Teredinibacter purpureus: one gene and its partner. The protein of the gene in region 2 interacts with the protein of the main gene of each other region in a pairwise test. Links are inferred from orthologs where the notes say so. Each region holds a gene or a part of one and is shown on either strand. Other genes may lie near its edges.

The links. The genes of interacting proteins can lie anywhere in the genome.
Region 1: the proteins of lysA (region 2) and H5647_RS01920 interact in binary tests that used the Escherichia coli proteins (3 or more experiments, as listed by UniProt). The link is inferred for Teredinibacter purpureus from one-to-one orthologs.

Annotation. Positions count from the first base shown.
Region 1 is NZ_CP060092.1:485,764-489,961, reverse strand. Bases 899-3,792 are described here. They hold H5647_RS01920 (response regulator transcription factor), read right to left. Parts: upstream 2,748-3,792; coding sequence 2,049-2,747; downstream 899-2,048. Other genes in these bases: H5647_RS01910 (DUF6316 family protein), read right to left, coding at 3,385-3,606; H5647_RS01915 (Spy/CpxP family protein refolding chaperone), read left to right, coding at 2,870-3,319; H5647_RS01925 (sensor histidine kinase), read right to left, coding at 899-2,042. In the rest of the region: imidazole glycerol phosphate synthase subunit HisF, read left to right, coding at 1-683; more of H5647_RS01925, read right to left, coding at 687-898; H5647_RS01905 (divergent polysaccharide deacetylase family protein), read right to left, coding at 3,915-4,198. UniProt on the Escherichia coli protein: Response regulator member of the two-component regulatory system CpxA/CpxR which responds to envelope stress response by activating expression of downstream genes including cpxP, degP, dsbA and ppiA.
Region 2 is NZ_CP060092.1:1,158,373-1,162,544, forward strand. The notes cover bases 503-3,370. They hold lysA (diaminopimelate decarboxylase), read right to left. Parts: upstream 2,634-3,370; coding sequence 1,371-2,633; downstream 503-1,370. Other genes in these bases: H5647_RS05160 (DUF484 family protein), read right to left, coding at 503-544; dapF (diaminopimelate epimerase), read right to left, coding at 541-1,371; lptM (LPS translocon maturation chaperone LptM), read right to left, coding at 2,668-2,868; H5647_RS05180 (class I adenylate cyclase), read right to left, coding at 3,017-3,370. Also shown: more of H5647_RS05160, read right to left, coding at 1-502; more of H5647_RS05180, read right to left, coding at 3,371-4,172. UniProt on the Escherichia coli protein: Specifically catalyzes the decarboxylation of meso-diaminopimelate (meso-DAP) to L-lysine. Is not active against the DD- or LL-isomers of diaminopimelate.

The DNA.
Region 1 (4,198 bases), 670 kb from region 2 along the record:
GCGATCCTGTAGAAGTAGCAAAAAAATATAATCAGCAGGGTGCCGATGAAATCACCTTCCTTGATATAACCGCTAGCCACGAAGCGCGTGATACGACCGTTCACACTGTTGAAAAAATTGCGGCGGAAGTTTTTATTCCGTTAACCGTTGGCGGCGGTATTCGTGAATTAAATGATATTCGCAATATGCTGAATGCTGGCGCCGATAAAGTTGGGATTAATTCAGCTGCGGTGAGTAACCCTGAGTTTGTGAAAGCGGCGGCCGACCGGTTTGGTGCACAATGCATCGTTGTTGCGATTGATGCGAAACAGGTTAATGCTGAAGGCGAAATGCCACGCTGGGAAATATTTACCCATGGTGGTAGGAAGCCAACCGGTATTGATGCGGTCGAATGGGCGGTACGTATGACTGAATACGGTGCCGGTGAAATATTGTTAACCAGCATGGACAAAGACGGTACTAAAGACGGTTTCGATATCGGTGTTACCCGGAGTATTGCCGATGCGGTATCGGTTCCTGTCATTGCGTCGGGCGGCGTGGGAAATTTACAGCATTTGGCCGACGGCGTAGTCAAAGGCGGTGCCGATGCTGTTCTAGCCGCCAGTATTTTTCATTTTGGTGAATATTCGGTGCCGGAAGCAAAAGCCTTTATGAAAGCACAAGGAATTGAAGTTCGCTTATAAGCGTTACTTAGTTTTAATTGGCAGCTTACATTCTACTCTCAAACCACCTTCCGCGTGGTTTGAGAGTATTAGCTGGCCGTGGTGTTTATCCATGGCCTGTTTGGCAATACTTAGCCCCAAACCAAACCCTTCCGTATGCATTCTATTGCCAGAACGGTAGAACGGCATCAGCAGTTTTTCTAATTCATAATCGTTAACGCCAGCGCCATGATCGCGAATAATAATACTGAGTGTATCCGACTTTTGTATTACCTCAATCTCAACGGGGCGTTCTTTCGGTGAGTATTTGCACGCGTTGCGTAAAATATTGTCCAGTGCGCTGGCAAGTGCACGGGGTAGAGCCGTTACCGTGAGTGTGTCAACGGATGGCGTGAAAATGAAATGTCGGTTTGTGTATTCAAATTGTATTGTGTCGATGAGGTTTTTTAGAAAGGCGACTATTTCGATAGAAACTAGGGCTTCAGTGTCGCGGTTTAATCGTGAATAATCGAGAATTTGTTGGATTAAATTGTTGATACGATCACACTCACTATGAATACGGTCAGTATGCTGAGTGGAGGAGAGCGTCTGCTCTATTAAGGCTGCGCTGGCTTGTAAACGTGCCAGAGGAGCGCGCAATTCGTGAGATACATCGTAAAGCAGCTGTTGCTGTGCAGTAAGCGATGCTTCAATTTTTCCTGTCATAAAATGCATATCGATTGCGAGATCACCAATCTCATCGCCGCGCGCAAGCAAATTTTTTGCAATGGGTGTTTTGTCATTTTCTTCTGCATACCTTCGGCTGAACTGCCCCAGTAGTTTTAAGGGGCGAGTTAAACTCCAGCTTAGCGAAGCGCTAACCAGTGTCGATACGATAAGAATCAATATTAGATGCACCGAGAAAAAACGCTTAATAGCCGTTTTAAAAAAGGCCGGTAACGGAGGTTTAAATGTCTGTACTCGGTACGTTCGACCGGTGCTGCTATTAAGCTCGAACTGCAGTATTGGCCCGTTTTTTTGAAAGTTAAAGCGATGTTGAAAAATGGTGGTGCCGTCTTGGCCAGTAATGTTGAAACCCGGTGAGTGAAATCTTTCTCGTTCCTGTGGGGGCATGTTTCTGAGCGGACGTAGTGGCGAATGTGATGGGTCAAAACGTCTTATCTTGAGAGGCTCTAGTGGCGAGGGAAGGGCTTCACCCGCTGCTTCATAACGCTCAATGATGTCCTTGGCGAGAGCGGCGACGGTTTCTTGGTGGCGCTGCAGAAAATCGGCAGTTTGCAGCGTGTTGATGACGACATAAACGGTGGCAAATGTGATGGTGATAATGGCGATCCAAAACGAAAAAAATATACGCCAGTAAATCCTGTTAAATAACATCATAGTGCGTTATTCCGTGACCATCTGGTAGCCAATACCGCGCACAGATTTTATGACATCGCCAACCCCTTCTGCGGAGAGTTTTTGTCGTAGCCGGCTAATGTGTACGTCTATGCTACGGTCGTAAGGTTCAAGTTTTCGGTGTAATACGGCTTCTGTCAGGAGTTGTTTGGATAGCGTGTGTCCTGCTTTCTGTAATAAAAGTTGCAAGGTATTAAATTCGGCGCTGGTAAGGTTTAATTGATTATCGTTCACGTGAACGCTAAGCGCGCTGATGCGCAGTGTTATACCGTGTAGTTGAAGCGGCTGGTCGGGTGAGTTGCTAATTTGATTGTGTGTGCGGCGTAAAATAGCGCGAAGACGCGCAACAAGCTCACGTGGGTTGCAGGGTTTCCCAAGGTAGTCATCTGCGCCCATTTCGAGACCGAGGATTCTATCTATGTCGTCGCCTCTCCCTGTTAGCATAATAATGGGGATATCACTTTGCGGGCGTATTTGTCGTAATACCTCTAGCCCAGACATACCAGGCATCATAATGTCTAATACCACGGCAGAAATAGTCGGATTGGATTGTATGCACGTAATGGCATCTTGTCCTGTGTGAGAGGTAACGGCTTCGAACCCCTCACCAGAAAGGTACTCTGCAAGTAAATTGCACAGCTCAATGTCGTCATCGACGAGAAGTATTGTTGGTATCGTGTTTTCCATACGTTAACTGTAATCGTTGTGAGATTAAAACTTTTTATCTTTACCTAACTTTACACTGCCTTAACCCAACTTTGCAGGCGTTTGGCGCAAACTGTATACAACTTAACGAAGGAGGGATAACGATGAAAACATCAAGTTCGGTAATGATAATGGCGCTTCTTGCGACTTTTGCATTTTCGGTAGCAGTAGCAGCCCCTTTTGGTGGCAAATGTGGGCGAGACGGTGAACGAGGAATACCACTGCTCATGTTGGAAAGGGTCGTAGATCTTACGTCAGAGCAAAGAGTTGAATTAGAGGCTTTGATGTCTGAGATGGCCCCCATGAGCAGGCCTGCTGCTAGGGGGGCAATTAGAGGCGCAATATTCCAGTTAGACGCAGACTCTGCAGATTATCAGCTACAAGTGGAGGCTCTGGCGACATCGGCGGCTGAGCGCGCGCGCGAACGGGTATTACAGCGCGCAGCGCTTCACGCTAAAGTTCAAGAGGTTTTGACGCAAGAGCAACGCTCCGAGTTGCAAGCGTTCCACAATGATAGGATGGCGATGAAAAAGGGCGGGCGTCAGCCTTGGTGACAGTAGGCTAGTGAGAGCTTACTAACATCGAGACACAAAAAAGGGAGGTTAATACCTCCCTTTTTTTAAGCTGCTTTACTAGCGTAGCGCTCGAGGGTCTGCAGGACCTCTGGCTCCGCGTGCAATATAAAATCTATAAAATCACTGGCGCCGGTTTCTGCTTCATGCAAGGTATCGAAAGGCCCAATATCAACACCTTCACGTGTGCTGTAATACCAGTATTCTCCTTTCTCAAAAAAGCGCTTTGAGCGATTAGGGGGGGTGTTAGTGTCGCCTGTTCTGTTCATTTGGGTGTCTCCTATGACTAATCTCTATCCATGAAATCAATGCAATATGACAAGCACAAGGTGCGAGTCAAGTTGTTGTTACCCGAGGGTACTACGCCACGCCGTCGTGTAGGACGATTCAGCGAGGTCACTCACTTAGCGGCGTAACCTACTGCAAAGAGGTTGTTCAGTTAAACGTGATGGTTATTGGCGCGAACCATTCACGCAACACTCTAGGCGAAATTATAGGCAGATTGGCCCTTTTCGCAGCTCGGTTTCCGTAAAAACGTGAAGTCTATCACACAATTAGCGTGATGTAGATCTAGGCGTCAGTTGGCATTTGGATAAACGGTATGCGGGTGATGTTGAGTGGTTGGTGGTAAACGAGCGAAAGAAGGGTGTAGATGGGAAAGTAAGGTGGAAACTCTGATGAGCTTAACGCCGCGTTGTTTTAGTGTTGGGAGTTGTTTTTCCAATACGTGGAGGGTTTTGGGGTAGGGGTGGCCAATGGCAATGGCGTACCCTTGATTATGTGCTCGTTCAACGGCCTTTTCTAGTTGGTGAGAGATGGCTTTGGCTGATCGGACATTATCGAGGAATATATCGCGAGAGC
Region 2 (4,172 bases):
TTGCGGCGCTGCCGATATTGGGTGCGTCGCCATCAAATAAAAACCCACTCTCCTTAACATCAATGCCACCACTGACGGTATTGGGTAGCTTCAGGCGCTTGCCAATATAGTCGCGGGCATCGTGAATGGAGACAATGCGCGCCTCGCTTACGGGGGTATTGTTGTTGCCAAATAAGATGAGGCGCGTGTAGTGAATGTTAAATTCTTTATCAAAGCTGTAATACAGCGCATCGACCAAATCACCCAAATCGTTACATTCGAGTAAGGCTAGCACTAAGCGTTTGGTTTTATCGAACAGGCGATCGTTATCGCGGGCGTTGTCGAGCAGTTGGCTTAGCCGATGCCGCATGTCCATATTGCGATCACGTAAGATAGCCACTTGGCGCTCTACCAGTGAGACGGCAGGGCCGCTTTGGTGAGGCAGGTCAAGATCGGCCAATAGATCGATATGGCGATTGAAAAAATCCGGATGTTTTTTCAGGTATTGTGCTACCTGCTCGTCGGAAATTTTTTCCCTGTTCTGAGTAATAGAAGATTCACTCATACTTTAACTTGTCCATGAAAGACGGATGTTGCTGGGCCGGTCATCATAACAGGGTTTTGAGCGCCCTCCCATTGAATGCGTAACGTGCCGCCGGGCAATTCTACCGCTACGGTAGGGTCTAGCAGACCGCGCAGAATGCCACTCACAACCGCCGCGCAGGCACCTGTCCCACAGGCGAGCGTTTCTCCGGCACCGCGTTCGTACACGCGTAATCGAACAGTTTTCCGATCGATTATTTGCATAAACCCGGCGTTAACTCGGCTGGGAAATTGTTTGTGCGATTCGATAAGCGGGCCAATGGTGTCTACCGGAAAATGCGTAAGGTCTTCTACTAAGGTAATGGCGTGTGGGTTCCCCATAGACACCGCCCCTATGTCGAAGGTTTGGTCTGCGACGCGAAGGGGGTAGTACGCTAATTGCTTATCTGCGGTGAATGGAATATTACTGGGCGTTAGTTCGGGCGCGCCCATGTTGACGGTCACTTGGTTGTCGTCGTTAACATGTAATGTGAGTATGCCAGCGGCAGTTTCGACACATATTGTGGTTTTACTTGTGAGCTGACGCTGGCGTACGAAAAGGGCAAAACAGCGGGCGCCGTTGCCGCAGTTTTCTACTTCGGTGCCGTCGCTATTGAATATACGGTAGCGAAAGTCGGTGTCGGGATTGGTGGGAGATTCCACAACTAATACTTGATCGCAGCCGACGCCGAAATGACGGTCGGCGAGCTTACGTGCGCGCTCCGGTGTTACAGTGATTTTTTGACTGATGGCATCAATCATCACAAAATCGTTACCGATACCTTCCATTTTGGTAAAGCGTAAACGCATTAGCCTTGCTCTCCTGATGGCAGCAGGTGCTCGCCACGAATCATATCGTTAAAATCTTCGCGTTCGCGAATTAAAAAGTGTTGATCGCCGTCCACAAATACCTCGGCTGCGCGGCCACGGGTGTTGTAATTGGAACTCATAACGAAACCGTAAGCACCGCTGGACATGAGCGCCAGCTGATCACCTGCTCTGAGTGATAGTACGCGATCTTTAGCAAGGAAGTCGCCTGTTTCACACACTGGGCCGACTAGATCCCATGGCTGAGCTGTAGCGCTGCTGTTTTGCTGTAACGGCAAAACGTTCTGCCATGCTTGGTAAAGTGCGGGGCGAATGTTGTCGTTCATGGCGGCATCGATGATAGCGAAATTACGGTGCTCGGTGGGCTTCAGATAAAGCACTTCCGTGAGCAGTACGCCCGCGTTCGCGGCAATTGAGCGACCGGGTTCCAGTATGAGCTCGAGAGGCCTATCGCCTAAGCGTTGTTTTACCGCGGCGAGGTAATCTTGTGGCGAAGGCGGTGTTTCATCGTTGTAGGTAACGCCTAAGCCGCCGCCGAGATCTAAATGCGCAATAGCAATGTTCGATTCAGCTAGCGTATCGACTAACATTAGTACCCGATCGAGCGCATCTAAGAACGGGGCCAGTTCCGTTAACTGCGAGCCGATATGACAGTCTACTCCTACGACGTTTATGCCTGGTAATTGTGCTGCACGTTGGTATACGTGGGGCGCGCGTTCAATGTCGATGCCGAACTTATTTTCTTTTAGGCCGGTAGAAATATAAGGGTGAGTGTGGGCGTCTACATCCGGGTTCACACGCAATGATATATTCGCGACCTTGCCCATTTGGGTTGCTATAGCCGAAAGAACGTCGAGTTCTGCTTCAGATTCTACGTTGAAGCATGCGATACCCGTATCCAGTGCGAAGACCATTTCGTTAGGCTTTTTGCCAACACCTGAAAATATAATGCGTTCTGGTTTTCCGCCTGCGGCTAACACCCGTTGTAATTCGCCGATAGAGACAATATCAAAGCCTGCACCCAGTTGGGCCAGTACTTGTAATACGGCGATATTGGAATTTGCTTTTACGGCGTAGCATACCGTGCCGGGGTGTTCGCCAAGTGCTTGCGCGTAAGCAAGATAATGTTCGCTAAAGGCCGCGCGGCTATAAACGTAGCAAGGTGTACCATACTGCTCGGCAAGGGCTGATAGCGAAACACCTTCGGCGTGAAGGCTGCGGTTGCGAAACTCAAAATTGGACATGCTGTTACTTTCTCGAAATTCGTGTATTTAGGCGTTACGGTTGACGTGGCTCTACAGCGGGCATTTCCGTTGGCGTAACCGATTCGGTAGTGTGCGTGGGGTCGGGTAATTTTAATGGGCCTTTTTGTCCACAAGCACTCAAGCCCACAAGACCGAAAAACATTAGCCCTAAGGCCGTTGCTCGACGTATTGTTAGTGTTGCGCAAGCAGTATTCTTAACGGTTGTAAAAGGCATATTCGACCCCGTAAACAAGAATGTGTGTCAGGGTGGCCTTAGCGGTAATAGGGATTATTCGCGCGCTTAGCCCCGTGACGAAAGGCCGGAGTATAACCTGTCATACAGGTTGGTATAACCCTGCAAAAGGAAACAGTTGGGAGGGAGGTTAGGTTTTTAGCAGTATGCCAATGGCATGGTTAAGACGAAATTCTAGCCGGTCTTTTAGTTTTAGGTAATGGCCGCTGGTGAGTCGGCCAGCATCAGATAATAAGGGTATGCAAAGGCTTAGGTCGAGATCGGTTAGGTAGACGGCGTAGTGCTCACGTGATGTGCGTAATTTCAGAATGTATTGTGCTACGACCATATAGAGCTGGTGGTTAAAGGTTCGACCTAGAAATTCTTGGTCATCACAATAAAAGTCGAAGACCAGTTCGCCATCGCTGCCTTTGTGTGCCACGGCTTTCACTTCAAATTTCGCGGTGGCGGGCTGCTGGCGAGACACAAGTTTGGGGGCCGCTTTGAAGCGTGGGCCTGTTTTAATTAACTCATAAAAGTGCAGAGGGAAAATGCCAAAGTCGTATAGCAATTGCTGGTTAAGGCGTGTTTGTCGCTCGATGATTGCGCGTAAAAATTGATGTAATGGCTTTAGCGGTGAGTGTTCGCCGCTCCCGTGATATTCACGGTGTGTGATGGAGCCCATTTCATCGACGACATACACTTCCATTCCTATATCGTAACGCCTATAAAAAATGTGTATGGCACCGGACCAATTTCGGCCGCCCATTCCGCCTGAAATAGTGTGGCTAATCGTGCGCATGGGATGCGATTCAAGTGCACGGCTGTCAAATAAAATTGGGCTTATAGCGAGTTGCTCTTCGCCTAAATAATCAATTAAAAGGTTACGTGTTTTATGCTCTCGTATGAGTAGCTTAGGGCCTCTAAATTGCAGGCTGTAGTAAGCGCCGGCCATTTCAAAAAGATAGCGTGTGGTCGCCGGGTAACGGCCACTGTAATAGCAGTGCGAAATTTCATTAAACCAGCGTTGAATACGATTAGTAATGGTCGTTGTATGGTGAGCACCTATACAGGTAATCGATAGTGACGGGGGTGTTTGGTGTGTGCCGGGTAAGCAGAGTTGCAGGTATTCTTGAAGCGCCTCTAGCAGTGCGTGCTTGGAGTCGAAACGTCGCGCACTAATTTCGTCCCAGCTGTTGCGTGTGATCATATCAAGCGACACTACGAGGTTGTCTTTGAATCCGCTATAACGTAATGCGTCGGCTTGGCCGCTTAGCCGTTGGATACCTAAGCCATCTAAACGGGAT